Regions from separate parts of the Micromonospora sp. NPDC023633 genome, predicted to be linked through region 2. Evidence: riboswitches for the same ligand, from Rfam matches in the RefSeq annotation. Region 2 holds a riboswitch; the other holds the start of a gene.
What was found. Region 2 has a riboswitch for thiamine pyrophosphate ahead of thiE (thiamine phosphate synthase). Riboswitches for the same ligand answer to the same signal wherever they lie in the genome.

Region 1 (15,450 bases), on a different contig from region 2:
ATCCCCGGACATAGATGCAGGCTGATGCGAAACCGATACCTGGACCTGCTCCGCTTCCTGGCCATCGTTCGAGTCGTCGTTTACCACGTCACCGGTTGGGCCACGCTGACCCTCGTCTTCCCGGCCATGTCGGTGATGTTCGCGCTCGCCGGGTCGCTGATGGCGGCCTCACTGCACCGGTGGGGGCCCGGGGCGGTCGTCCGCCGGTTGCGGCGCCTGCTGCCGTCGCTCTGGGTGCTCGCCGCCGTCTTCGTGCCCGCCATGCTGCTCACCGGGTTGCCGCTGAGCCCGAAGGTGCTGCTCTGGCTCTTTCCGATCGCCGACCCGCCGGCCAACGGCTGGGGCGCGATCGCGCTCAGCGTGATCTGGTACCTGCGCGACTACCTCTGGTTCGTGCTCGCCTCGCCGGTGGCCCTCTGGCTGTTCCGGCGCGCCCCGGTGCCCACCCTGGTCGCCCCGTACGCCCTGCTCGCGGCGGCCGAACTGGGCCTGCTCCCGGCGCTGCCGGTGGCGCTGCACCAGTTCGGGCTCTACTTCGGAGCGTGGCTGCTCGGCTTCGCCCACCAGGCCGGCATGCTGCGCCGCCTGGCCAACCGGGTGCTGGTGCCGCTCGCGCTGGCCCTCGCCGCCGCCGGGGCCGCCTGGATCGTCACCCACCCCGGGCCGCGCGGGTACGACCTGAACGACAACCCCCTGGGCAACGCCCTCTGGTCGGCGGCCTTCGTTCTCGTGCTGCTCGGCCGGGGGCCGGCGAGCGCGTCCTGGGTGGACCGCAGCGCCGCGTTCGGCCGGGTGGTGACCGTGTTCAACCGGCGGGCGCTCACCGTCTACCTGTGGCACATGCCGTTCGTGGTGGCGCTCACCCCGCTGGTCGACGTGGTGGGCTGGTCGCATCAGGACCCGCTCGGCCTGGCGATCCGGGTGGCGCTGGTCTTCGCGCTGGTCGCGGCGGTGACCGCCCTGGTCGGCTGGGTGGAGGACGTGGCGGCCCGCAGACCGCCGGAGCTGGTTCCCGGCCGCGCCCGCCCCCGCCCGGCCACCGCCCGCCCGGCCGCCGGCCCGGCCACCGTCCACGCCGCCGCCGGCCGGAGGGTCGACGGCCCGGCGACGGGGCGGGCGGTGGTGCCGGCGCCCCGGGGCGCCCGGGAACCGGAGACCGTCGAGATCAGCGCTGGGTGACCGTCACGTTGCCGCTGCCGGTGGAGAGGTCCAGCACCAGTGCGGCGGACGGGTCGTCGGTGACGCCCAGTTCGGCGTCGCCGCTGTCGGTGCTGGAGCGGACCCGGTAGCGGCCCGGAGGTACGACCAGCTCGACGTTCCCGCTGGAGGCGTGCACCCGCGCCGAGGCGGGCGTCGTGAGGTCGACGGTGACGTCACCGGAGCCGGCCTCGGCGTCCACCCCACCGTCGAGGCGGTGCGCGGTGATGTCGCCGGCGGAGGTGCGCAGCGTGACCGCGGCCGCGACCTCGGCGACCTCGACGTTGCCGGAGCCGGCCTCCGCGCGGACGGGGCCACCGGCGCCGGACACCTGGATGTTGCCCGAGCCGGTCTCCGCCCGGACGGGGCCGCTGGCGGCGGTCACCCGGATGTTGCCGGAGCCGAGCCGCATCTCCACCGGGCCCACCCTGCTCAGGTCGACGTCACCGGAGCCGGTCTCGCCCTTCACGCTCACCCCGTCCGGGGCGGTGACCTCGTAGGAGACGCTGCACCGGGAGCCGCAGTCGGTGTCCAGCACCAGCTCGGTGCCCTTGATCTCGTACGTCGTGTCGGGCTGACCGCCCTGGTAGCGCACCACCCGCTTGATCCGCACCTCGTCCTGCGCGCCGATGGCACGGACGGTCACGTCGCCGGCCCCCGGGAGCACCCGGATGCTGCTGATCCGGACCGCCTCGGTGTTGTCGTAGTCGAGCCGGCGGAAGGACAGGTTGTCGCACCCGGCGGAGACGATCAGGGTGGTGGCCGCAGCGAGCGCGGCGGTGGTGCGGTGCAGAGCCATGCGAGCACGCTACGAGGCGCGGCCCGCCCCACGCATCGGGGTTCCGCGCGCGGACACCCCGAGCTGACCCTGATTCCGCACCCCGAGAGAGAATGGTCCGATGGCCGGGTACCGCCGACAGCTCTACCGCGACGACGCGGTGGTCCTGCGCGTGCAGAAGCTCGGCGAGTCCGACCGGATCATCACCCTGCTCACCCGCCGGCACGGCCGGCTGCGCGCGGTGGCCCGGGGAGTCCGCCGCACCACCAGCAAGTTCGGCGCCCGGCTGGAGCCGTTCGGTCACGTCGACCTCCAGCTCGCCGGCGACCCGAAGGGCAACCACGGCAGCTCGCTGCACACGGTCAGCCAGGTCGAGGGCATCGACCTCTACGGCAAGCGGTTCCTCGGCGACTATTCGCGCTACACGGCCGCCAGCGCGATCGCCGAGACCGCCGAGCGGCTCACCCCCGTCGAGCGGGAGCCGTCGCTGCGGCTGTTCCAGCTCACCCTGGGCGCGCTGCGGGCGCTCGCCGAGGGCAGCCACGCCACCACGCTGGTGCTCGACGCGTACCTGCTGCGCGGCATGGCGCTGGCCGGCTGGGCGCCGGCGCTGATCGCCTGCGCCGTCTGCGGCACGCCGGGGCGGCACCGGGCGTTCTCCGTACCGGCCGGCGGCGCGGTCTGCCCGGACTGCCGGCCGCCCGGCGCGGCCCACCCCGCCCCGGCCACCATCGACCTGATGTCCGCGCTGACCAGCGGCGATTGGCGGGTCGCCGACGCCACCGAGACCGGCGTACGCCGGGAGTGCAGCGGCCTGGTCGCGGCGCACCTGCAGTGGCACCTGGAGCGCGCGCTACGCTCGCTGCCGCTGGTCGACCGGGGCGCCCCGGCGGCCGGCCCGGTCCCGCCGCCGGGTGGCGTCGGGTCCGGTGCGGACGGCGTGAGCAGGGGGAGGACCGAGTGATCCGATCGTTGAGGGCCGGGCGTCGCGAGCCGGTGCCGCCGACACCGCACCCGTCGGGCGCCCGGCCGCCGGCGCTGCCCGCCGACGCGGTGCCGAAGCACGTCGCCGTGGTGATGGACGGCAACGGCCGGTGGGCCAAGGAGCGCGGGTTGCCCCGCACCAAGGGCCACGAGGCGGGGGAGTTCTCCCTCTTCGACACCGTCGAGGGCGCCATCGAGCTGGGCATCCCCTACCTGTCGGCGTACGCCTTCTCGACCGAGAACTGGCGGCGCTCGCCGGACGAGGTCCGGTTCCTGATGGGCTTCAACCGGGACGTCATCCGTCGTCGCCGCGACCAGCTGGTCGACCTCGGGGTGCGGGTGGTCTGGTCCGGCCGGGCCGGCCGGCTCTGGAAGAGCGTCATCTCCGAGCTGCAGACGGCGGAGGAGATGTCCCGGGGCAACTCGACGCTGACCCTCCAGTTCTGCGTCAACTACGGCGGTCAGGCCGAGATCGCCGACGCCGCCGCCGCCATCGCCCGCGACGTCGCGGCGGGCCGGCTGGACCCGGAGAAGGTCACCGAGAAGACCGTCGCGAAGTACCTCTACCACCCGGAGATCCCCGAGGTGGACCTGTTCCTGCGGCCCTCCGGCGAGGAGCGGATCTCGAACTTCCTGCTCTGGCAGACCGCGTACGCCGAGCTGATCTTCCTCGACACGCTCTGGCCCGACTTCGACCGCCGCCACCTCTGGTACGCCTGCGAGCTGTACGCGCAGCGGGACCGGCGCTTCGGCGGCGCGCTGCCCAACCCGGTCGCCCCACCGACCTGAGGCTTACCGCCCGGTCGTACGGGGTACCACGGTGGTCAGCAGCCACCGACGGAGGTGAACCCACATGATCCAGAAGCGAATTGCCCAGTGGGCGATGATGGCCGTCGCCGTGCCGTTGGCGGCGGCGGGCGCGCGCCGGCTCAGCCACACCCTGGAGGCCCGCCGCGGCCCGACCGGGGTGAGCCGCCTGCTCACCAAGGGCGCCGACATGCTCCGCCCTCAGAAGGCCAAGCGTCGCCGCTTCTTCTGACCCACCCACCGCGCCGTGGCGTGACCCCAACCCCGACCCGCTCGCCGATCATGCAGTCGTGGTGCCCCGCGAAAGCCCCGTACCGGGGCGTGTCGCCCACCGGAAGTGCATGATCGACTTGCGGGTCGGGTTCGGGGTTTCGGGGGCGGTGCGGGGCCCGGGTGGTTAGGGTCGGGGGCGGGCCGGTGGCCCCGGGTCGGGCGAGCCTCGGGGGTGGGGATGCGGGAACTCCGGTACAAGATGATCATGGCGTTGAACGCCGCCGATCTCGGTGACCCGATCTGCGCCCAGGTGGCCGAGATCTGTGCCGAGATCGCCGAGCAGCACTGCCGGGAGCTCGGCCACGTGGCCCAGCCACGCTCCGGGGAGATCGGCGAGCTGGCTACCGGCGAGCCCGCACTCACCTGGGCCCCCACCGAGACCGGGCAGCGTGCCTGGTGACCGCGCCCCGGAACGCGGCGGCCGGGCCCGAGCGCCGGTCGGTGGCGCGGTGACCGCCCCCGCGTCGTCGGTCGACATCCGGCGGGCCGACGACCGGTTCGCCACCCGGATCTCCTGGCTCGACTCGAAGCACTCGTTCTCGTTCTCCCGGCACTACGATCCCGCCAACACCCACCACGGCCTGCTGCTGGTCAACAACGACGACGTGGTGCGGCCAGGCGCCGGCTTCGAGACCCACCCGCACCAGGACATGGAGATCGTCACCTGGGTGCTGCGTGGGTCGCTGGTGCACCAGGACTCCACCGGCCACTCCGGCGTGATCTATCCGGGGCTGGCGCAGCGGATGAGCGCCGGAACCGGCATCCTGCACTCGGAGAAGAACGACTCCTGGCGCCTCGACGGTCGCGACCCGCACACCGATCCCGTGCACTTCGTGCAGATGTGGGTGCTCCCCGACGAGCAGGGCGTGGAGCCCGGCTACGAGCAGCTCGAAGTCGACGACCGGCTGCTGCGCGGCGGCCTGGTGCCGGTCGCCTCCGGCATGGACCGCTACGACGGCGCCTCGGCGATCCGGATCCGCAACCGGTTCGCCACGCTGCACGCCGCCCGGCTCGGCCCCGGCGACGAGGTCACCCTCCCGGACGCGCCCTTCGTCCACCTGTACGTGCCGACCGGCGCCGTCACGCTGGAGGACGGCGGGCCGCTCGGCACCGGGGACGCCGCCCGGCTCACCCTGACGGGCGGGCGGCGGGTCACCGCCACCGAGGCGGCCGAGATCCTGGTGTGGGAGATGCACGCCAGCGTCGCCTGACGCCCGCCCGAGCGGTCAGGCCTCCACCTCGGCGCGGTCGGCGGACCAGCGGGTGTGGAAGGTGCCCGCGCGGTCCACGCGCTGGTAGGTGTGCGCCCCGAAGTTGTCCCGCAGCGCCTGGACCAGGGCGGCGGGCAACCGCTGCGCGCGCAGCGCGTCGAAGTACGCCAGCGACGACCCGAACGCGGGCGCGGGCACCCCGGCCCGGGCCGCCTCGGCCACCACCCGCCGCCAGCTCGGCACGCCGTCGTTCACGGTGTCCGCGAACCACGGCGCCACCAGCAGCGTCGGCAGGTCGGGCCGCTCGTCGTACGCCTGGCGGATCCGGTCGAGGAAGCGGGCCCGGATGATGCAGCCGCCCCGCCAGATCGTCGCGGTGCCGCCCAGGTCGATCCCCCAGTCGTACTCCCGGGAGCCGGCACGGATGTGGTCGAAGCCCTGCGCGTACGCGACGATCTTCGAGGCGAGCAGGGCGCGACGGACGTCCTCGACGAAGGCCCCGGAGTCCTCGACCCGCCAGGCCGCGCCCGCGTCCGGGAACGCCCGGCGGGCCGCCTCGCGCTGGTCGGCGTGCCCGGACAGCGACCGGGCGAAGGTCGCCTCGGCGATGCCGGTGATGGGGATGCCCAGGTCGAGCGCGCTCTGCACCGTCCAGCGGCCGGTGCCCTTCTGCTCGGCGCGGTCCAGCACGACGTCCACGAACGCCCGCCCGGTGGCCGCGTCGGTGTGTGCCAGCACGTCCGCGGTGATCTCGATCAGGAAGGACTCCAGCTCGCCGGAGTTCCACCCGCGGAAGATCTCCGCGACCTCCGCCGGCTCCGCGCCCAGCCCGGCCCGCAGCAGGTCGTACGCCTCGGCGATGAGCTGCATGTCGGCGTACTCGATGCCGTTGTGCACCATCTTGACGAAGTGCCCGGCGCCGTCCGGCCCGATGTGCCGGCAGCACGGCACCCCGTCCACCTGAGCGGCGATCTGTTCGAAGATCGGCCCGAGCGTGCGGTACGACTCCGCCGACCCGCCCGGCATGATGCTCGGGCCGCGCAGGGCGCCCTCCTCGCCGCCGGAGACGCCGGTGCCGACGAAGTGCAGGCCGTGGGCCCGCAGCGCCTCCTCCCGCCGGCGGGTGTCGGCGAAGTGCGCGTTGCCGCAGTCCACGACGATGTCGCCGGCGTCGAGCAGCGGGACCAGCTCGTCGACCACGGCGTCGGTGGGCGCGCCCGCCTTGACCATCACGATGACCGCCCGGGGCCGCTCCAGCGACGCGACGAAGTCGGCCATCGACTCGGCGGGCAGGAACGTCCCCTCGTCCCCGTGCTCCGCGACGAGGCTTCGGGTGCGCTCCGGCGAGCGGTTGTGCACCGCCACGGCGAAGCCGTTGCGGGCCAGGTTGCGGGCCAGGTTGCGGCCCATCACCGCCAGCCCGGTCACGCCGATCCGCGCCGTCGCCCGCCCGGCCATCCGCCCGCCCTCCGTCGTCGAGACCCGTCGCGGCGACCGTATCGCGGGCGGGGCGGCCCGGAGGCCGTGTCGGGCAGCCCGTCACCAGGTGGTGGTCGAGGCCAAGGGGGCGCGGGGCTGGCCGACGATCCGCCGCCGGGCGGCCTCCGCGGAGCGCGACCGGCCCGCCGCCGACCCCGCCGGTAATTGGGCTGCGCGCGACCGGTCGGGCGGCTACGGTGTGGGCATGCGCAACTGACGCCCCACCTCCGAGCCGACCCGCCGCCGCTTCGCCGCGGGTCCGCCTGCTCCCGGGCGTCCGCATTCCGCACCTGCCGCCGAGGCGGCGGTGTTCCTCGTGGCCGGTCCCGGGCAGCAGTCCCGATCCCGCCCGACCGTCGCGCGACGGTCGCCGAACGAGGCGGGCCAGCTCACCGGACGTCGCTCCGGTGCGGGAGGGCCCGCAGACCCGAGGAGGCACCGGATGCCCGCCAGGCGCAACCCGAAAAAGTCCCGTACCACCGTCCCCACGCCGTCCGTCGCGGACCTGACGCCGGTCAACCTCGACGAGGTGGCGGTCGCGCCGGTCGTGCCGGTGCTGCCGGTCGACCGGCCGGCGGCACCGAAGGCCGGTCCGCCGGTCTCCGGCGCCGGGCGTTCCGGCGCGCTGCGCGGCCAGAAGGCCGGGCAGGCCCGCCGGTACGCCTTCCGGCGCAGCTGACGGCGCCGGTCGGGTGGAGCCGTCGTCACCGGCGACTCCACCCGGCCCGTCCGCCGCCCGGACGGGCGGCCCGCTCAACGGGCGGCGTCAGCCCGTCAACGGGCGGCGTCAGCCCGTCAACGGGCGGCGTCAGCCCGTCAACGGGCGGAAGGTGCCGAGCAGCACGCTCACGGTCAGCGCGGCCCCGGCGAGCGCCGCCGCGCCGAGGATCAACAGGCCGTCGGCGGCCACGAAGTGCTGTCGCCGGGCGACGGTGCGCGGGGTCCCGGCGTCGAAGCCCCGGGCGTCCATCGCCACGGCCAGCCGGGTGCCCCGGCGGATCGCCCCGACCAGCAGCGCGAATGCCGTCGACACGAACAGCCGCAGCTGCGCCAGCGGGTTGCGGCCGGCCTCGACCCCCCGCGCGCGGCGGGCCATGGAGATCATCTGCCACTCCTGCCCGAGCAGCGGCACGAGCCGGAACGCGGCCAGCGCCCCGATGGCGAACCGGGCCGGCGCCTTCGCGTTCTGGATCAGCGCGTCCGCCAGGTCGGTCGGGTCCGTGGTGGCGAAGACGATCACGCCGGGCAGCGCGACCGCGAACATGCGCAGCACCAGGCCGAGCGCGGTGAGCAGCACCCCGGAGGTGACCACCGCCGGGCCGGCCTCGACCAGCACCCGGCCGGAGCGCTCGGCCGCGAAGAGCACCAGCGTCACCACCACGCCGACCGCGCCGACGAGCAGCGGCCAGGCCCGCCGCGCCAACACCCGGAGGCGGACCCCGAACAGCGGCAGCACGGCCAGCTCGACGGCGATCGCGATGGCCGGGGCCACCGGGTCCAGGGTGGCGATCAGGATGAACGAGAACACCAGCGCCGCGGCGAGCTTGGCCACCGGGTTGCGCCGGGCCAGGGGCGCCTCCGGCGCGGCGACGGGCTCGAAACTGATCACGCCCGCTCCCGGGTGGGGTGGCGGCCGGGCTGGGTGACCGGCGCGGCGGTCCGGTCGGGGCTGGTCATGGGCGCTCCAGGGTGAGGCGGCGATCAGCCAGGGCGGCGACGAACTCCGCATCGTGGGTCACGGCGACCAGGCCGTGCCCGGCGTCGCGCAGCTCGGCGAAGAGGTCCACCAGCTCCAGCCAGGTGCGCCGGTCCTGGCCGAAGGTCGGTTCGTCGCAGACGAGCAGGCGGGGGGCGGTGGCCAGGGCGGTCGCCACGCTCAGCCGCCGCGCCTCCCCGCCGGAGAGGGTGTACGGGTTCGCCGCCGCGAGCTTCGTCAACCGCAGCCGGGACAGCAGCCCGTCCACCGTGGACCGGACCGCCGCCTCGGGCTGGCCGGTGCGGCGCGGGCCGAGCGCCAGCTCGTCGAAGACGGTGTTGGTGACGAACTGGTGCTCCGGGTCCTGGAAGACCGAGCCGATCCGGCGGGCCAGCGCCGGGGCGCGCCAGCGGTGCGGGGGAGTGCGGGCGTCGTCGCCGGCCAGTGCCGTCCTCGCCGCGACCCGACCGGCTCCGGGCTTGAGCAGGCCACCGAGCAGCAGGGCGAGGGTCGACTTGCCGGCCCCGTTGGGGCCGAGGACGGCGAGCGCCTCGCCGGCGCGTACCGCCAGGTCGACGGCGGCCAGCCGGGGCGGCAGCGCGAGCCGGTCGGCGGTGAGCAGCACGTCGCCGGCCGGCGCGGTCGCGTGGCGGGGCGGTACCGGGCGGCCGGGCACCCAGACGCCCTCGGCGGCGAGCGCGTCGCCGTGCGTGCCGAAGACCGCCTCGGGCGTGCCGTCTGCGCGGACGCCGCCACCGGGTTCGAGCACGACCACGCGGTCGACCAGGGGCAGCGCCTCGGCGACCCGGTGCTCGACCAGGATCAGCGTGGTGTCGGCGTCCAGCGCGCCGGCCACCGCCGCCCGGATCAGCGCCGCGCCGGTCGGGTCGAGGTTGGCGGTCGGCTCGTCGAGCAGCAGCAACCCGGGCCGCAGCGCCAGCACCCCGGCCAGGGCGAGCCGTTGCTGCTCGCCGCCGGAGAGCGCGGCGGTGGGGCGGTCCCGGGGGTACGGGAAGCCGACCCGGGTCAGCGCCTCGTCGACGCGGGGCCAGATCTCCCCGGCGAGGACCCCCCGGTTCTCCAGCCCGAACGCCACGTCGTCGCCGCTGCGGGCCATCACGAGCTGGGTCTGCGGGTCCTGGAAGACGATGCCCACCCGCTCCCGGCCCTTGCGGGGGTCGAGCCCGTCGATCTCGACGGTGCCCTCCTGCTCGCCCGAGTCCTCGGGCAGCAGCCCGGCCAGCGCGGCGAGCAGGGTGCTCTTGCCGGCCCCGGAGGGTCCCAGCAGCAGCACCCGCTCGCCGGCCTCGACGCGCAGGTCCACCCCGCGTACGGCCCACGCCCGCCGCCCGGCGTGCCGCCACCCGAACCCCCGCAGCGTCACCGCTCCCACCGCGCCCCCCTTCCGGCCCGCCCGCGGGCGTCGATCATGAGGTCGGCGGCGCCCACGGAGATCCACGTCGCCGTCAACCTCATGATCGACCCCGATTCCGTGGTGCGGGTCAGATCGGGGCGCGGTCGCGGGCGGCGGGGAACCGGTCCAGGGCGCCCGTGGTGGCCAGGGCGCGGGTCAGGGCCCAGCCGCCGGCGCCGGCGACGACGGTGGCGCTGACGATGGTGAGCAGGGCGTAGGGGATCCGGTAGCTGCCCAGGGCGTACTCGCTGTTCCAGACGAAGAAGTCGAACAGCGCCGCGCCGAGGCCGGTCAGCGCGCCGGCGAGCAGCGCGGTGGGCAGCCGGAACGAGCGGTACCGGAACGCGGCGAAGGCCAGCTCGGCGCCGAGCCCCTGGATCAGGCCCTGGACGATGGTGACGCCGCCCCACTCCGAGCCGAGCAGCGCGGAGACCGTGGCCGCCACCGCCTCGCAGAAGAGCGCCGCGCCGGGCTTGCGGATCACCAGGCCGCCGAGGACGGCCGGGACCAGCCACACGCCGTACATGATCGCCTGGCCGGCCGGGAAGAACGCGAACGCCGGGTCGACGGCCCGCCACAGCAGGCCCCAGGCCCAGAAGATGACGCCGAAGGCCACCGCGATCACCGCGGCGACGACGACGTCGACCGTACGCCACCGGGTGGCGGTGTTGTTGTCTCGCATGATTGCTCCCAGTCCCGAACGAGAACCAGGAGAAGACGCACGCCGCGCCCGGATGTGCCGGACGTCGACGCGGCTGGAGGTCGACCGAACTCCCTGCGCTGGCATTACCCAGATCAGGTTCGAGGGTCTGCGGGCGGTGCCCGCACTCTCAGCGCTGTGCGCTCCCCTGTCGGATGTGAAGTTGTCGCGCCGACGCTAACACCTTCGAAGATCATCGGGCAAAGTGATCTTTCCGCAGCTCACCAGCGCGTTCGATCGACGCGGTAGATTCCGCCCCGGTACTCTCGGGCGGCCACTGGAGAACCGGCAGAGGGACACGCACGTGACATCCGAGGCTGACCGCCGCGCGCCGGACGGGCCGCACCCGGGCGCGGTGGGCGTGGCCGCCCCGGGCGTACGCGAGGAGACGCCGGCGGCGCCCCGCCGCCCGGACCGGCGGATCGGGTCGGTGGAGGTGCTCGCCGGCCTGCTGATCCTGCTGATCGTCTTCCGCGAGCCGCTCGCCGGCGCCCTCTCCGCGCCCCGGTTGCAGACCTGGACCACCGTCTTCGTCTCGGTCATGGTGCAGGCGGTGCCGTTCCTGGTCTTCGGGGTGCTGCTCTCCGCGGTGATCGCGGTCTTCGTGCCCCGGTCGTTCTGGGCCCGGGCGCTGCCGCGTCACCCCGCGCTCGCGGTCCCGGTGGCCAGCGCGGCCGGTGTGGTGCTGCCCGGCTGCGAGTGCGGGGCGGTGCCGATCGCCGGCTCGCTGATCCGGCGCGGGGTCACCCCCGCCGCCGCCCTGGCGTTCCTGCTCGCCGCACCGGCGATCAACCCGATCGTGCTCACCGCCACCGCGGTGGCCTTCCCCGACGACCCGGCGATGGTCCTCGGCCGGGCCGTCGCGAGCCTGGTCGTCGCGATGGTCATGGGCTGGCTGTGGCTGCGCCTCGGCCGGGCCGACTGGATCCGGCTGCCACGCCGGCCGGAGCTGGACGACAGCTCGCGCGGGCGGGCGTTCTGGGGGGCGGTCCGGCACGACGTCACGCACGCCGGCGGGTTCCTGGTGATCGGCGCGGCGGCGGCGGCCACGATCAACGTCGTGGTGCCGGAGCGGTGGTTGCAGACCCTCGCCGACGAACCCGTGCTCTCGGTGCTCGCGCTGGCCGGGCTCGCGGTGCTGCTCTCGCTCTGCTCCGAGGCGGACGCCTTCGTCGCCGCCTCGCTGTCGCAGTTCTCGCTGACCTCCCGACTGGTCTTCCTGGTGGTGGGGCCGATGGTCGACCTCAAGCTCATCTCGATGCAGGCCGGAGTCTTCGGCCGGCGGTTCGCGCTGCGGTTCGCCCCGACCACCTTCGCGGTGGCCGTCGCGGTGGCCGTCGCGACCGGGGCGGTGCTGCTGTGAACCGGCAGGCGCAGGCGGTCGTCCTGCTGCTGCTCGGTGGCGCGGTGGTCCGGGCCAGCCTCACCGACCTGCACCTGCGCTACGTCAAGGAGGGGCTGCGTCCCTTCCTGATCGCCGCCGGCCTGCTGCTGGTGGCCGCCGCGGTCATGACCCTCTGGTACGAGCTGCGCCCCATCCTGCGGCGCACGCCCGCCGACCAGCACGACGCACAAGACCACGACGACGCGCACGACCACGACGGCCACGGCCACCACGAGCCGCGGGTCGGCTGGCTGCTGATCCTGCCCGTGCTGGGCCTGCTGCTGGTCGCCCCGCCGGCCCTGGGCTCGTACGCGGCCGGCCAGGCCGGCACCGCCGTCTCCACCCGCCAGCAGCCGTCCGACTACCCGCCGCTGCCCGACGGCGACCCGGTGCGGGTGGCCGTGCTCGACTACGCCTCCCGGGCGCTGTTCGACCGGGGCGCTTCGATCGGCGACCGCCGGGTCCAACTGACCGGCTTCGTCACCACCGGCCCCGACGGCCGGCCACTGCTGGCCCGGATGGTGCTCTCCTGCTGCGCCGCCGACGGGCGGCCGGTCAAGCTGGGCCTGACCGGCGCCGCCCCCGACCGGCTCGCCGACGACACCTGGATCGAGGTGACCGGCCGCTACAGCGACCGGATCGCCCGGGACCCGGTCAACGACGCCGAGATCCCCTACCTGGACGTGGAGTCCTGGCGGCAGGTGCCCGCACCCCGGCAACAGTACGAGTGACCCGCGCCGGCCGTGGGTAGGCTCACGATCATGCGGATCGAGGCCCGGGGGTTCACGTTCGACGTCCGCGTCGGCGGACCGGAGGGCGGCGCGCCCGTCCTGCTGCTGCACGGCTTCCCCCAGCACGGCGGGGAGTTCGACGACGTGGTGCCGGCGCTGCACGCCGCCGGCCTGCGCACGTACGCGCCGGACCAGCGCGGCTACTCGCCGGGCGCGCGACCCGAGGCGGTCGAGGCGTACCGGCTGCCGGAGCTGGTCGCCGACGCGGTGGGCCTGCTCGACGCGCTGGGCGTCGACGCGGCGCACCTGGTGGGGCACGACTGGGGCGCGATCGTGGCCTGGGCCGTCGCGGCCCACCATCCCGAGCGGGTCCGCACGCTGACCGCGGTCTCGGTGCCGCACCCCGGCGCGATGGTCTGGGCGCTGACCGAGGACGCGGGGCAGAAGGCGCGCTCGGCGTACATGACGCTGTTCCGCAAGCCGGGCAAGGCGGAGAAGGCGCTGCTCGTGCTGGGCGCGACCGGGCTGCGCCGGATGCTGCACGGGGTCGGCGACGACGCGCGGGTGGCCGCGTACGCGGACCCGATGCGCGAGCCGGGCGCGCTGACCGCCGCGCTGAACTGGTACCGCGCCATGTCCCGCCGGGACCTGGCGGCCACCGGGCCGGTGGCGGTGCCGACCACGTTCGTGTGGAGCGGCCGCGACATCGCGATCGGTCGGACCGCCGCCGAGGCGTGCGCCGAGCACGTGACCGGCGACTACCGCTTCGTCGAGCTGCCCCGGGTGAGCCACTGGATCCCCGACGAGGCGCCCGCCCCGCTGGCCGAGGCGATCCTGGCCCGCGTGCACGACCCGGTGTGACCCTCCCCGCGACACCCGCCCGGCGGACGCCGGGCCCCCACCCCGACGGAGGTACGACATGGACGGAGCAGACATGCCGGTGAGCGCCGAGGAGTTCCTGGCCGTGGTGACCGCCACGATGAACCGGGTGGCCGAGAGCCAACGCGAGGCGGTGGGGCGGGCCGCCGACCTGATCGCCGAGGCGGTACGCGCCGACGGCGTGGTCCAGGCGTTCGGCACGGGCCACTCCGAGGCGCTGGCCATGGAGATCGCCGGGCGGGCTGGCGGGCTGGTCCCGACGAACCGGATCGCCCTGCGGGACCTGGTGCTGCTCGGCGGCGCCCCGACGGACGTGCTCGGGCCGCTGCTGGAGCGCGACCCGTCGGTGGCGCACCGCCTCTACGAGCTGGCCCCGATCGGCCCCCGGGACGTCTTCGTGCTCGCCTCCAACTCCGGCGTGAACGGCGCGATGGTGGAGTTCGCGTCGCTGGTCAAGGAGAAGGGCCACGGGCTGGTCGCGATCACCTCGGCGCAGCACTCCGGGCAGATGACCTCGCGCCACCCGTCGGGGCGCAAGCTCGCCGACTTCGCCGACGTGGTGCTCGACAACGGCGCCCCGTACGGCGACGCGACGCTGCCGCTGCCCGGCGGCGGCGCGGTCGGCGCGGTCTCGTCGATCACGGCGGCGCTGCTGGCGCAGCAGATCACGGTCGAGGTGGTGGCCCGGCTGCTGGCGGCGGGGGAGCGTCCCCCGGTCTACCTGTCGGCCAACATCGCCGGGGGCGACGAGCACAACAACGCGCTGGAGGCCCGGTACGCCGGCCGGATCCGGCGCGGCTCCTGATCGGGCGGACCGGTGCGTCCGGCGGCGACGTGAGTCGGTTTCGCGCGTCGGCCGGTGGGGCATCAGCGATGCTGCCGCCGGCCGCCCCCGCCGGCAGTACCGTCTGACCGGAGGTAGCGTGTGTCCAAGGAAACCGAGAAGCAGCGCTGGCAGCGCAACTTCGCCGACCTGCTCCAGGAGCTGCGGGTCGCCCAGACCGGTGTGCAGATCCTCTTCGCCTTCCTCCTCACCCTGCCGTTCAGCAACGGCTTCACCCGCACCAGCGGCTTCCAGAAGGACGTCTACATCGTCGCGCTGCTGGCGGCGGCCGCCGCCACCGCGATGATCATTTCGCCGGTGGCGTTCCACCGCGCGCTGTTCCGGCAGGGCCGCAAGCCGGAGCTGGTCCGGTTCGCCCACCGGATGGCCAGCGGCGGCCTCGCCTTCATGCTGATCTCGATGGTCAGCGCGGTCCTGCTGATCACCGACTTCGTGCTGGACCGGAGCATCGCCCTGGTGCTCAGCGGCCTCACGGGGCTCTGGTTCCTCACCTTCTGGGTGTTCCTGCCGTTCTCCCGGCGCAACTGGGGCGACGACGACAGCGACGACGACGACAACGAGCCGCGGTCCCTCGGCGACTGACCGAAGTCGACACAACTCGATCTTTACCGAACGCTACCCCTGGGTAACACCCGGGGGTAGCGTGCTGTTTGTCGAGCACGTTGACGCATCCGGACCGAGGTTCGAGGGGGCCGCCGTGACCACGACACAGAACAGCCGACCCGCGCCCGACGAATCAGGCGCCGACCAGCCGGCGTCGACCGCCGCCGACGGCCCGCCGCCGGCCGGCGCGGCCGGACCCCTGCCGACGGAGGCCGGTCAGGTCTCCGAGAAGGAGGCCCGCCAGGTCGCCGAGGCGGCCCGGGAGTCCTCCTGGGACCGTCCCAGCTTCGGCAAGGAGCTCTTCCTCGGCCGGTTCCGGCTCGACCTGATCGACCCCTGGCCGCGCGCCGACCCGGCGGACGTCGCCCGCGCCGACGAGTTCCTCGGCCGGCTCCGCGCGTTCCTCACCTCCGAGGTGGACGGTGCCGCGATCGAGCGGGACGCGTCCATTCCGGACGAGGTGTTCCAGG
Region 2 (12,807 bases):
TTCGTGTAGAGGAAGTTCTCCTCGTGGTGCGCCAGGCACCAGGCCGCCATGATCGAGCCGCCCCGCGACACGATCCCGGTCACCCGGTCCACCGCCAGCGGCACGTACGGCAGCAGCACCCCGGCGTGCACCGTCATGTAGTCGACGCCCTGCTCGGCCTGCTCGATCACGGTCTCCCGGAACACCTCCCAGCTCAGCTTCACCGGGTCGCCGCCGACCTTCTCCAGCGCCTGGTAGATCGGCACGGTGCCGATCGGCACCGGCGAGTTCCGCACGATCGCCTCGCGCGTCTCGTGGATCCGCCTGCCGGTCGACAGGTCCATCACCGTGTCCGCGCCCCACCGGGTGGCCCAGGTCAGCTTCTCCACCTCCTCGGCGACCGACGAGGTGACCGCCGAGGTGCCGATGTTGGCGTTCACCTTCACCAGGAACGCCTTGCCGATGATCGCCGGCTCGCACTCGGGGTGGTTGACGTTGAGCGGCAGCACGGCCCGCCCGGCGGCGATCTCGTCCCGGACGAACTCCGGCGCCATCCCCTCCCGGATCGCCACGAACTCCATCTCCGGGGTCACCACCCCGGCCCGCGCGTACGCGAGCTGGGTGGGACGCCGGCCGTCGGCGCCGGCGAGCGGGGTGCCCGCGCCCCGCACCGGGGCCACGTCGCCGCGCTCGGCGATCCACGCTCCGCGCAGCGGCGGCAGCCCGACCTCCGGGTCGGAGCCGGGTCCGGAGGTGTCGTAGAGCCGCAGCGGCGGGTTGTCACCGGTCAGTTCCACCTCGGCGAACGGCACCCGGACGTCCGGCCGGGACCCCTCCACGTACACCTTGCGACGTGCCTGCATGACAGCCTCCCTGGTGATCAAGCGGACCAGCCGAAGTGGTCCAGCGGGCCGCGTCCCGCGCCCAGCTCCCAGTCCCGCGCGCCGGTCAGCGCGCGGAGGACGTACTCCTTGGCGGCGGCGACCGCCGTCGGCACCGGGTCGCCGAGCGCCAACCGGACGGCGATCGCCGCCGAGAACGAGCACCCGGTGCCGTGGTTGTGCCGGGTGTCGACCCGGGGCGCGCGCAGCAGGGTGGTGACGCCGCCGCCGTGCAGCACGTCGACCGCCTCGCCGTCGGCGTCCACGTCGCCGCCGGTCACCACGACGTGCGCCGGGCCGCCCGCCGCGAGCGCCTCGGCGGCGGCGACCATCTCCTCGACCGTGGTCACCGGGCGTCCGGTGATGGCCGCGGCCTCCGCGCAGTTCGGCGTCGCCACCCGCGCGTACGGCAGCAGCCGCTCGACGGCGGCGACCACGCCCAGCCGGTGCCCGCTGGTGGCGACGAGCACCGGGTCGACGACGAGGTGCGGCAGCCGGCCGTCCTCGGCGGCGTCGGCCACCGCGTCGGCGACCGCCGGGGTGCCGAGCATGCCCGTCTTGACGGCGCGGACGGTGAAGTCGGCGAGCACGCTGTCGAGCTGCTCGGTGACCGTGCGCGGCGGCAGTGGCAGCACGGCGTCGACGCCCCTCGTGTTCTGCGCGGTGACCGCCGTGAGCACGCTGGTGCCGTACGCGCCGAGGGCCGCGAAGACCTTCAGGTCGGCCTGGATGCCGGCGCCCGCGCCGGAGTCCGACCCGGCGATGGTGAGCACGGTCGTCGGCGTCACTGTCCCTCTCCCCTGGTCGCGCCCGGGTGCGGCCCACCGTCCCTGCTCGTCGTCCGACCGTCTGTGATCGCGGTGGTGACGGTTGAGGGCTGCGGCCGACCGCGCCCACTCCGGGCGGTCAGGCTTGATCCCTCCGTGGGCACGGCCGGCCGCAGCCCCGTCCTGGAGACCGCCGTGCGGTCGTGCCGGCTGCGCGCCACATCGGCAAGATCCGACCGGCCATGCCGGGTCCGGCTCGCCGCGTCGGCGGCTGCCGTGAGGGTGGCGGCTGCCTCCTCGGGGTCGTCGGCGCGCATGACGGCACCCAGCACCGCCACACCCACGGCGCCCGCCTCGACGCAGGCGTGCACCTGCCCCGGGGTCTCCACTCCGCCGAGAGCCAGGATCGGCGCCGGGCTGACCGTGATCAGCTCGGCCAGCCCCCGAGGGTGCAGGGGTGGGCCGTAGCCGGGTTTGGATCTGGTCGGGTAGACGGGCGAGAGGGTGGCGTAGTCCTCCGTGGTGAGCCTGGCCAGCTCGGCCCGGTCGTGGCAGGAGCGGCCGACCAGGCCGAGACGCGGCGGCGGGTACGGGCCGGCCGACGGCAGGTGCACGGCGTCCCCGTCGAGCGGGTCCGGCCCGGCCACCACCAGCGTGCCGCCGACCTCGGCGAGGACTGCCCGCAGCTCGACGGCGAGGGCGGCGCGCTCGGCCCGGGGCAGATCCCTCTCGCGCAGCACCACCCACCGCACTCCCCCGGCCACCGCCCCGGCAACGACCTCGACCAACGGCCGCCCCGCCTGCCACCGGTCCGTCAACAGCACGACGCCGGCCGGTGCGCGCGAGGTCTTGGCACGGAACGGCCCCTCCAGGGGCGCTTCCGCACCAAGATCCGCATGAACGAGACCGGGGCCGGTCACAGGTCGGGCCGCCCCTCGTCCGGGGTGGAGGCGAGCGCGTGGAAGCGCCGCGCGATCCGGCCCGCCCGGTACGCGAGCCGGCCCGCCTCGACCGCGTACCGCATCGCCGTCGCCATCGCCACCGGGTCGGCGGCGCGGGTGACCGCGCTGGCGAGCAGTACCGCGTCGCAGCCCAGCTCCATGGCCAGCGCGGCGTCCGAGGCGGTGCCGATGCCGGCGTCCAGGATCACCGGCACGTCGACGCCCTGCCGGATCAGCCGGATGTGGTGCGGGTTCGACACGCCCAGGCCGGAGCCGATCGGCGCGCCCGCCGGCATCACCGCGGCGCAGCCGACGTCGGCCAGCCGGCGTGCCAGGATCGGGTCGTCCGACGTGTACGGCAGCACGACGAACCCGTCCGCGACGAGCTCCTCGGCGGCGCGCAGCAGCTCCACCCCGTCGGGCAGCAGCGTGCGCTCGTCGCCGATCACCTCCAGCTTCACCCAGTCGGTGCCGAACGCCTCCCGGGCCAGGTGCGCCACCTTGACCGCCTCGCCCGCCGTGTAGCAGCCGGCGGTGTTCGGCAGCAGCTTCACGCCGCAGCGGTCCAGCAGGTCCAGCAGCCCGCCGGCGGTGCCGGGGGCGGTGTCGACCCGGCGCAGGGCCAGGGTGACCAGTTCGGTGCCGGAGGCACGGATCGCGTCCTCCAGCACGCGCAGGTTGGCCGCGCCGCCGGTGCCGAGGATCAGCCGGGACGTGAGTCGCACGCCCCCCAGGTCGAAGCTCACCGCGTCACCCGCCCTGGGCGGCGCTGAGCACCTCGACGCGGTCGCCCTCGCGCAGCAGGGTCGTCGGCCAGCCCGTACGCGGCACCACCTCCCCGTTGACCGCGACGGCGAGGCCGCGCTGCTGGTCGGTGACCGCGCGGACCAGGTCCGCCACGGTCGAGCCGCCGGGCAGGCTGCGCCCGGCGCCGTTCACCGTCAGTTCCACGTGTGCTCCTCCTCGGATGAGGGCGGGCGGGCGGTGGGCCCGGCGGGCGCGGCCGGCGCGAAGCGGGCCGGGGTGAAGGGGGCGAGCATCGGGTCCGCCACACCCGTACCGACCAGGTCGGCGATCAGGTCGGCGGTGACCGGGGTGAGCACGATGCCGTGCCGGTGGTGTCCGGTCGCGGCGAGCACGCCAGGCCGGCCGGGCAGCGGGCCGAGGATGGGGGCGTTGTCGGGGGTGCCGGGACGCAGGCCGGCGAGGGTCTCGACCAGGTCGTACCCGGCCAGCTCGGGCAGCAGGTCGACGGCGGCGCGGAGCAGGCGCAGCACCGCCCCGGCGGACACGTCGGTGTCGGAGCGCTCCTCGACGGTCGCGCCCACCACCACCTCCCCGTCCGCGCGGGGGACGAGGTAGACGTGCTCGCCGTCGGCGTACCCCCGGATGACGTGCCGAAAGCCCGGCACGCCGCCGCCGGGCGCGCGGAGCCGGACCACCTGCCCCTTCACCGGCCGCACCGGCAGCCCCGTCAGGGCGGCCGCGCCGCAGCCGGCCGCGACCACCGTGACCCCGGCGTCCACGTCGGACAGGGCGCGCACGGCGGCGGGGACCAGAGTGGCGCCGGCCCGCTCGGCGGCCCTGCGCAGCGCGGGCACGAGCCGGCGCGGGTCGACCTGGTGGTCGGTGGCGGCGAGCGCGCCGCCGCGCACCCGGGGCGCCAGCGCCGGCTCGCGGTCCCGCAGCGCCGAGGGGCGCAGCGGCGTCACCGGCAGTCCGATCCCCTGCTGGTACGCCCACAGCCGGCGCGCCTCGGCCAGGTCGTCGGCGGTGAGCCCGACCATCAGCGTGCCCTCGGTCCGGTAGCCGACGTCGACACCGCTGGCGGCGGTCAGTTCGGCGGCGAACGCCGGCCAGCGGGCGGCGGAGGCGGTCAGCAGCCCGGTCAACTCGTGCTCGCCGAAGTACGCCTCGGCGACCGGGGCGAGCATCCCGGCGGCGACGTGGGACGCGCCGCGGCCCGGGGCGGGGTCGTGCACGACGACCCGGAGCCCGCGCGCCGCGCAGCGCCAGGCGATCGCCAGCCCGACCGGTCCCGCCCCCACCACGGCGACGTCCGGTCGGGTCAGCACCCCAGCGCTCCCAGCAGCTCCGCCGTCGCCCGGGCCGGGTCGGCCGCCCCGGAGAGCGCCCCCACCACCGCCACCCCGTACGCCCCCGCGGCCACCAACGCGGGAACCCTGGCGGCGGTCACCCCGCCGATCGCGACGACCGGCACGTCCACGGCGTCGGCGACGGCGCGTACCCCCGCCGGGCCGATCGGCGCCGGCAGCCCCGCCTTGGTGCTGGTGGCGTGGCAGGGGCCCACGCCCAGGTAGCTGGCCCCGGCGGCGACCGCCTCGGCGGCCGTCCCCGGCTCGCGGGCGGTGGCGCCGAGCACGGCGGTCGCGCCGAGCACCCGGCGGGCCGCCCCGACCGGCAGGTCGTCCGCGCCGACGTGCCCACCAGCGGCACCCACCGCCAGCGCCACGTGCAGCCGGTCGTTCACCAGGCAGGTGGCGTCGTACCGGGCGCAGAGCGCGACCGCCCGGCGGGCCAGGTCGTACGCCTCCCGGTCGGTGGCGTCGTCGGTCACCCGGACCTGCACGACCAGTTCCGCGCGGGCCACCGGAAGGGCGGCCCGCAGCACGGCGAGCGGATCCCGCCCGGGTCGGGTGTCGGTGATGAGATGCAGTCGCCCGAGGGACGGCACGGCAACACTCCTCCCTGCGCCGGCATTACCCGGATCAGGTTCGACGGTCGGGGGCTCACAGCCCCCCTCTCAGCCCGGTGTACCGGGCTCCCGTGGGTCACTTGCGGGTGTCACCGTACGACGGATCGCCGGATCCGCCAAGGTCGGGATGCGGATTTCACACCGACCGCCCGATCCCGACGGTCGGGGCGGCGCGTGACCGTCCCGTCACGCCATGCTGTCCGGATGTCCTCCGCCACCCGGGTACCGCCCCGGCTCGCCTTCCTGCCGTTCCGGGGCAGCGCCGCCGTCGCCGAAGGGCGTTCCACCGAACCTCGCGCAGGCGCGGGTGTGGGTGCCGCGCGCAGCGCACCGCCCCCGGTGCCGCAGTGCTGCGGTGCCGGGGGCGGGGGCGGGTGTCAGAGGACGGCGCGCAGGGCGTCGAGATCCTCGTCGGTGGGCTGCCAGGTGCCCGCCTCCGCGTTGGCGCGTACCTGCTCGGGCGTGGTGGCGCCGGCGATCACCGAGGTCACCGCCGGCTGGGCGGCCAGCCCGCCGATCGCCACCTGGAGCATCGACAGGCCCCGCTCGGCGGCGTACGCCTCGATCGCCTCGATGGTGTCCCAGTCGGCGGCGGCGAGTCGCTGGGCGTACCGGCCGCCACCGGCGAGGCGGCTGCCGGCCGGCGGGGCCTCGTTCCGCTTGTACTTGCCGGTGAGCAGCCCGTTGGCCAGCGGGAAGAACGGCAGCAGCCCGAGGCCGAACCGCTCGCACGCCGGCACCACCTCGGCCTCGACGCCGCGCTCCAGCAGGCTGTAGTGGTTCTGCGCGCTGATGAACCTGGACCGGCCGTTCGACGACGCCACCCAGTCCGCGTCCGCGATCTGCCAGCCGGCGAAGTTGGAGTTGCCCAGGTAACGGACCTTGCCGGCGCGGACGAGGTCGTCGAGCGCGGCGAGCGTCTCGTCGATCGGGGTGCCCGGGTCGGGCTCGTGCATCTGGTACAGGTCGATGTGGTCGGTGCCGAGTCGGCGCAGCGACGCCTCGACCGCCCGGGCGATGTAGCGACGCGCGCCCCGGGCGCCGAAGTCGGGGCCGTTCATGCCGTTCATGTCCATGCCGAACTTGGTGGCCACCACCACGTCGTCGCGCCGGCCCTTGAGCGCCTGGCCCAGCAGCTCCTCGGAGCCGCCCTGCGGCTCGCCGTAGATGTCGGCGGTGTCGAAGAAGTTGATTCCGGCGTCGAGCGCGGCGGCGACCACCGCCCGGGTGCCGTCGAGGTCGAGCTTGCGGCCGAAGTTGTTGCAGCCGATGCCGACCACGGACACCACGAGCCCGGAGTCGCCCAACCGGCGGTAGGTCATCTCAGTCACGAGATCCACCCTATGCCGCCCGGCCCGGCACGCCCCATCCCATCGACCGGCACGCATTCGTGGAGGGCCGCCAGGTCGGCTCGGTCCAGGACGTCGGCGACGAGCCGCCGGGCGGCGGCGAGCGTGCCGGCCAGCTCGTCCGGCGTGTGTCCGACCGCCCCGAGCAGCCCCTGCGCCCGCCGGGCGAAGTCGGGTGGCGCGCCCGGCAGCCGCCCGGCGGCGGCGATCATGCCCTTCTCGTTGACCAGCCACCGCCCGGCCCGGGCGTGCAGCACCTGGGCGAGTACGCCGACCGCCCGGAACAGGCAGCCGGCCACGTACCCGCCGTCACCGGCCGCAACCGCCTTGGCCGCGCCGTCGACCAGGAACCGGGCCTCCCACCCGCCGGCCGTCAGGGCGTCGGCCAGGGCCGGCGGGTACGCGCGGGTCTCCTCCCGCAGCGCGGTCAGCTCACCGGTCGGGTCGCCGAGCACCCGGCAGAGCGCCACCTCGCCGGCGTAGGCGGACGAGTAGAACCCGAGCGGGTGCCCGGCCTGCACGCCGACCTCGTAGCGACCGGCCCGGCAGTCGGCCCAGATCCGGTGCACCCGGTCGAGGTCGCGGTAGATCCAGTCGACCGCCGTACCGCCGACGCGCAGCCACCCGCCGCCGTCGACCCACGGCCCCCAGCCGCCGGGCGGGGTCAGCTCGACCTCCTCGTCGGCGACCGAGGCGGCGACGGCGCGCAGCCCCGGCACGTCCAGCTCGCCCCGGTAGTAGAGGCCGAGGTCCCAGTCGGAGTCCGGCCGGTGCTCGCCCCGGGCCCGGCTGCCGCCGAGGGCGACGGCGACGACCCCGCCGACCGCGCAGAGGCGGTCGGCCAGGTCGGCGGGGATCACGCCACGTCCCAGACCGGCTCCGGGGTCTCCACCACCTCGTTGTCGCCGCGGAAGAGCACGAACCGGTCGAAGGAGCGGGTGAACCAGCGGTCGTGGGTCACCGCCACCACGGTCCCCTCGAACGCGGTCAGCCCGGCCTCCAGCGCCTCCGCCGACGCCAGGTCGAGGTTGTCGGTGGGCTCGTCGAGCAGCAGCAGCGTCGCGCCGGACAGCTCCAGCAGCAGCACCAGGAAGCGCGCCTGCTGTCCGCCGGAGAGGGTGCCGAACCGCTGGTCGCCCTGCCCGGCCAGCTCGTACCGACTCAGCGCCGCCATCGCGGCGTGCCGGTCCATGCCGGCCCGGTGCTCGTCGCCCCGCCAGAGGATCTCGACGAGGGTCCTCCCCATCAGCTCCGGCCGGTCGTGGGTCTGCGAGAAGTGCCCCGGGCGCACCCGCGCGCCGAGCCGGGCCACCCCGTCGTGCGCCACCGGCGCGAGCGCGAGGGCGCCGTCGACCGGGCCGTTGGCGGGGTCGGGGTCGGTGCCGCCCCGGGCCAGCAGCCGCAGGAAGTGCGACTTCCCCGTGCCGTTGGCGCCGAGCACCGCGACCCGGTCGCCGTACCAGATCTCCAGGTCGAACGGGAAGGTCAGGCCGTCGAGCTCCAACTGCTCGCAGACCACCGCGCGCTTGCCGGTCCGCCCGCCGGTCAGTTTCATCCGGATGTCCTGGTCCTTCGGCGGTACGGGCGGTGGCCCGGCCTCCTCGAACTTGCGCAGCCGGGTCTGCGCGGCCTGGTAGCGCGACGCCATCCCGTCGTTGTACGCGGCCTTCTGCTTGTACATCAGCATCAGCTCGCGCAGCTTCTGGTGCTCCTCGTCCCACCGCTTGCGCAGCTCGTCGAGGCGCGCGTGCCGGGCCACCCGAGCCTCGTGCCAGCTCGCGAAGCCGCCCGGGTGCACCCACGCGCTGCCACCCTCCACGGCGACCACCCGGTCGGCGGTGTGGGCGAGCAGTTCCCGGTCGTGCGAGACGTAGAGCACCGACTTGCCGGACTCGCGCAGCCGCCCCTCCAGCCAGCGCTTGCCCGGCACGTCGAGGAAGTTGTCCGGCTCGTCGAGGAGCAGCACCTCGTCGGGGCCGCGGAGCAGCAGTTCGAGGGCGAAGCGCTTCTGCTGGCCGCCGGAGAGCGTCCGGACGGGCCGTTCCCGGGCGCTGTCCCAGGGCAGGCCGAGCACGATGGTGGCGACCGTGTCGAAGAGCACCTCGGCGTCGTAGCCGCCGACCTCGCCCCAGGCCGCGAGCGCGTCCGCGTACGCCAGCTGGGCCTTGCCGGCGGCGGTGCTGTACTTGCCGCGGACCTCGGCCGCGCGCATGGCCCCCTCGGTCTCGACCAGGCGGCGACCGGCGTCGCGCAGCGCCGGCGGAGCCAGCGACAGGGCCAGGTCGGCCAGCGTGGACTCGTCGCCGATCATCCCGATGAACTGGCGCATCACGCCCAGCCCGCCGGAGCGCGCGATCGCGCCGGTCTTCACCGGCAGGTCGCCGGCGACCATCCGCAGCAGCGTCGTCTTGCCGGCGCCGTTGGGCCCGACCAGGGCCACCTTCGCGCCCTCCCCGACCCGGAACGACACGTCGGCGAAGAGCTCCCGACCGTCGGGAAGGATGTGCCCGACCGCTGCCACGTCCACGTATCCCACGTCGGCATCCTGCCCGAGCACGGGCCCGGCGGCCCAACCATTTACCGGGTGACCCGCAGCACCCGGTAGCCCTTCTGGCTGGCGTGCCGCCCCACCTGCCAGCCCCGCTCGACCAGCCAGCGCTGCAACGAGTCCCCGCCGAGGTAGCGGGCCACCACCAGCCAGGCGACGCCGTCCGGGGCGAGCCGGGGCAGCCAGCGCAGCAGGATCCCGTGCAGCTCGTCCTTGCCGACGTGGATCGGGGGGTTGGACCAGAGCTCGGCGAAGGTCAGGTCGGCGGGTACGTCGTCCGGCGCGGCGACGCGTACCCGGTCGGCCGCGCCGACCCGCGCGGCGTTGGCCGCGGTGAGTTCCCGGGCCCGTTCGTTGACGTCGACGGCCCAGACGGTGGCCGAGGGCGCCGAGCTGGCGAGGACGCAGGTGATCGGCCCGAAGCCGCAGCCGAGGTCGAGCAGGGCACCGGTGGTCCCGGCGGACGGCAGGTCGGCCTTGCGCAGCAGCACCGCCGTGCCGGGGTCGAGGCGGGCGGCGGAGAAGACGCCGGCGGAGGAGGCCAGTGCGTAGTCGCGGCCGGCGACGGAGAACTCGACCTCGCGCGGGTTGGCGGCGGTCGTGGGTTCAGCGGTGAAGTAGTGTTCGCCGGTCACGCCGGCAATTCTCGCACCGCCGCCCGGCACGACGCCGCGGGCCCGGCACGGCGGCACAGGACCCGGCACGGCGGCGCGGGTGCGCAACACGAGGCGGAACGATCCCGCGCCAATTTCCCATTATTCACGCCTAAAGGGACAATGCCTCCTACTCTGGGCGACATGGTGTATCGGTACGAGTCCGATGAGGACGCATTCATGGAGTACCCGGAGCCCGGGTCCGACCGGTCGGTGCTCGGTGCCGGTCCGCCTCCCCCGGCCGGCCCCTCCCCGTCCCGCTTCCCGACGCCGTCGCTGCCCCGCGCCAAACCGGTCGCGCTGCCCTCCGCCGCGCCGGCGCCGGTCCGCGCCGCGACGCAGGTGTCGCCGCCGCCCACCCAGCTGCGCACGCCCACCGAGGAGCAGCCCCCGGCCCACCTGCCCCCGCCGGTCCAGCCGCCCCCGCCGGTCCAGCCGCTGTCGCCGGTCGAGCCGTCCCTGCCGGCCGGTCGGTCGCCGCGCGGTGGCGGCGGTCGGCTGTGGCAGGTCGTGGTCGGCGGCGCGGCCGTCCTCGCGCTGCTCGCGCTCTGCGGCCTCGGTGCCGCCGCCCTGCTGGCCGAGCGCGACAGGACCCCGCAGGCCACCCCCACCGCCCAGCCCGAGTCCGCCGAGGTCGAGACACAGGTCCTCGACTCCCGGGAGACCGACCAGGCGCCGCTGACCGCCAAGGAACTCTTCCCCGGCAAGCAGCTCGTCGTCGCCGACGGGGAGCCCGCCTACCGGGTGTTGAAGAGCCAGTCCAGCGCCAGCTGCGCGGTGGCCGCCACCGGTGAGGTCGCCGACCTGCTGGTCCGCCTCGGCTGCACCCAGGTGGTCCGGGCCACGCTGCGGACGCCCGACGGCGACCACCTCGTCACCACCGGGTTGTTCAACCTGACGGACCGGGCCAACGCCGAGCGCGCCCGGGACCGGATCCGGCTGCTGCTCGACGAGCGGGAGGGCCGGTTCCGGGGCATGGCGGCCGACGCGGACAGCGCGGCGATCGCCACCGCGCCGGCCCGCGTCGGCTGGCAGGTGCGCGGCCACTACCTCGCGTACGCGGTGGTCGCCCGCAGTGACGGCGAGACCATCAGGTCCGGCGACACGAAGGCCCGGGAGATCCTCTTCGACATGATCGAGCTGCACCTCAACCGGGGCGTGCTGGAGCGCCGGGCGGACGGCGGTACGGCCGGCCAGCCGACCGACGAGGGCGCGGGCGACACCGGCACGCAGGACGGGGGCGAGTGACCGGATCGCGACGGGGAACGGGTGCGTGGGCCACGGCCGCGCACCCGTTCCGCGTGTCGGCACCGGCCTTTCACGCCCGGAGTACGACCCGGTGCGCCCGTAGCAGGTCGAGCATCCGGTCGTGCGGGACCGCGTACCTGACCCGCCCCTTGACGCCGACGGTGGTGCGCGCCATGAACAGCGAGTTCAGCAGCGCCTCCTCCACGGCCTCCAGCACCGCCGCGAAGACCGGCTCCAGGTCGGACTCCGGCGCGGTCGGTGTCCGCGTCTCGGCGGTGGAGAACGCCAGGGCGTAGTCGCCGCTGCCGCCGGCGAAATCCGAACCGACCAGTGCCATGGCGAAGATGGCCCGGCGGGCGACGCGACCCAACTGCCGCGCGTCGAGACGCCCGTCCGTGGCGACCACGATCACGCAGGAGTTCCCCGGCTGCTCGGGCCGGCGCGGGGGCGGCGGGGTCGGCACGCCCACCTGCTCGGGCCGGATCGGCACCCCGGACACCCGCAGCACCCCCGAGAAGTTGGCCTGCACCAGCACCCCGACGGTGACCGTGCCGCCGGACGTCGTGGCGAGCCGCGAGGACGTCCCGATGCCGGCCTTGAAACCGAGGGCCGCGGTGCCCGTACCGGCGCCGACGGCGCCCTCCGCGGGCAGTCCGCCACGGGCCTCCGCCAGCGCGCCGAGGACGTGCTCCGCCCGCACCGGCCGCGCCCGGATGTCGGACAGGAACCCGTCGTTGGTCTCCGCCACCACCGGGTTCAGCGACTCGACCGCTTCCCGGCCCGGCTGGCGGAGCATGTAGGTGACCAGCGCGTCCGCCGCCCGGAACGTCGACAGCGTCGCGGTCAGCACCACGGGGGTCTCGATCTCGCCCAGCTCGGCCACCTGGGTCGAACCGACCATCTTGCCGTGCCCGTTGCCCACGAACAGCCCCGCCGGCAGCGACCGGCGGTCGGTCAGCTGATCCGGGACGATCGCCGTCACCCCGCTCCGGATGCTGCTCCCGTCGACCAGTGTGGTGTGGCCCACCCGTACGCCGGGCACGTCGGTGACGGCGTTCAGCGGTCCCGTCGGCAGCGTCCCGACGACGATGCCGAGGTCCCGTCCACGGCGAGGTTCCTGCACGGCTTCCACTCCCCTGACGGTCGACGATGCTCTGCGGCGGACGGGCGCGCGGGCCCCGCTGGGCGACCGCCCCGGCACCGCCTCCCCCCGGTCCGCCGCGCGGCCGGCGATGCGAGCCCCGGTCCGCCGATCCGGCCCCCGGTGGCCGGCGAGGCGAGCCCCGGGCGGTCAGCCCTCCACGGGTACGCGCAGCCGGCGGGTCGCCTCGGCGCGGCGGGCGTACTCGGCCGGGTCCTCGGGGTAGCCGACGGCGACCAGGGTGAGCCCGTGCGCCGGCGCCACGGTCACCTCGCTGGAGCGTTCCCGGTGGGCCAGCAGGCTGCCCGGCCACTCGACCGGCCGACGCCCGTCCCCGGCGACCAGCATCGCGCCGACGAGGCTGCGCACCATCGCCTGGCAGAACGCGTCGGCCTGCACGGTGGCCACGAGGATCCCGTCCGGGCCCCGCCGCCAGTCCAGCCGGGTCACCTCGCGCAGCGTGGTGGCGTTCTCCTTGCGCCGGCAGTACGCGGCGAAGTCGTGCTCCCCCACCAGCCCCGCCGCGGCGGCGTTCAGCGCGGCCAGGTCCAGCGGCTTCGGCCAGGCCAGGATCTCGTGCCGGC

Region 1: it holds a riboswitch for thiamine pyrophosphate, as region 2 does, so the genes downstream of both, AB0G13_RS10555 (ECF transporter S component) here and thiE (thiamine phosphate synthase) in region 2, are expected to answer to the same signal.

The regions. Positions count from the first base shown of each region.
Region 1 is NZ_JBFABB010000025.1:2,253-17,702, reverse strand. Features, by position in the region: gene AB0G13_RS10610 (acyltransferase) at 25-1,179, shown strand; gene AB0G13_RS10605 (DUF4097 family beta strand repeat-containing protein) at 1,166-1,996, opposite strand; gene recO (DNA repair protein RecO) at 2,097-2,939, shown strand; gene AB0G13_RS10595 (isoprenyl transferase) at 2,972-3,748, shown strand; gene AB0G13_RS10590 (hypothetical protein) at 3,813-3,998, shown strand; gene AB0G13_RS10585 (thioredoxin reductase) at 4,218-4,439, shown strand; gene AB0G13_RS10580 (pirin family protein) at 4,489-5,250, shown strand; gene gndA (NADP-dependent phosphogluconate dehydrogenase) at 5,266-6,708, opposite strand; gene AB0G13_RS10570 (hypothetical protein) at 7,172-7,408, shown strand; gene AB0G13_RS10565 (energy-coupling factor transporter transmembrane component T) at 7,538-8,338, opposite strand; gene AB0G13_RS10560 (ABC transporter ATP-binding protein) at 8,403-9,818, opposite strand; gene AB0G13_RS10555 (ECF transporter S component) at 9,928-10,521, opposite strand; TPP riboswitch at 10,594-10,699, opposite strand; gene AB0G13_RS10550 (permease) at 10,901-11,902, shown strand; gene AB0G13_RS10545 (TIGR03943 family protein) at 11,899-12,654, shown strand; gene AB0G13_RS10540 (alpha/beta hydrolase) at 12,685-13,515, shown strand; gene AB0G13_RS10535 (SIS domain-containing protein) at 13,589-14,338, shown strand; gene AB0G13_RS10530 (DUF6328 family protein) at 14,459-14,959, shown strand; gene AB0G13_RS10525 (acyl-CoA dehydrogenase family protein) at 15,075-15,450, shown strand, end outside.
Region 2 is NZ_JBFABB010000130.1:4,138-16,944, reverse strand. Features, by position in the region: gene thiC (phosphomethylpyrimidine synthase ThiC) at 1-842, opposite strand, end outside; gene thiD (bifunctional hydroxymethylpyrimidine kinase/phosphomethylpyrimidine kinase) at 860-1,648, opposite strand; partial or broken gene AB0G13_RS28895 (thiamine phosphate synthase) at 1,927-2,499, opposite strand; gene AB0G13_RS28890 (thiazole synthase) at 2,544-3,314, opposite strand; gene thiS (sulfur carrier protein ThiS) at 3,319-3,519, opposite strand; gene thiO (glycine oxidase ThiO) at 3,510-4,643, opposite strand; gene thiE (thiamine phosphate synthase) at 4,637-5,263, opposite strand; TPP riboswitch at 5,258-5,366, opposite strand; gene AB0G13_RS28870 (aldo/keto reductase) at 5,662-6,624, opposite strand; gene AB0G13_RS28865 (nucleotidyltransferase domain-containing protein) at 6,612-7,493, opposite strand; gene AB0G13_RS28860 (ATP-binding cassette domain-containing protein) at 7,490-9,169, opposite strand; gene AB0G13_RS28855 (methyltransferase) at 9,211-9,816, opposite strand; gene AB0G13_RS28850 (hypothetical protein) at 9,979-11,082, shown strand; gene AB0G13_RS28845 (P1 family peptidase) at 11,153-12,205, opposite strand; gene truA (tRNA pseudouridine(38-40) synthase TruA) at 12,374-12,807, opposite strand, start outside.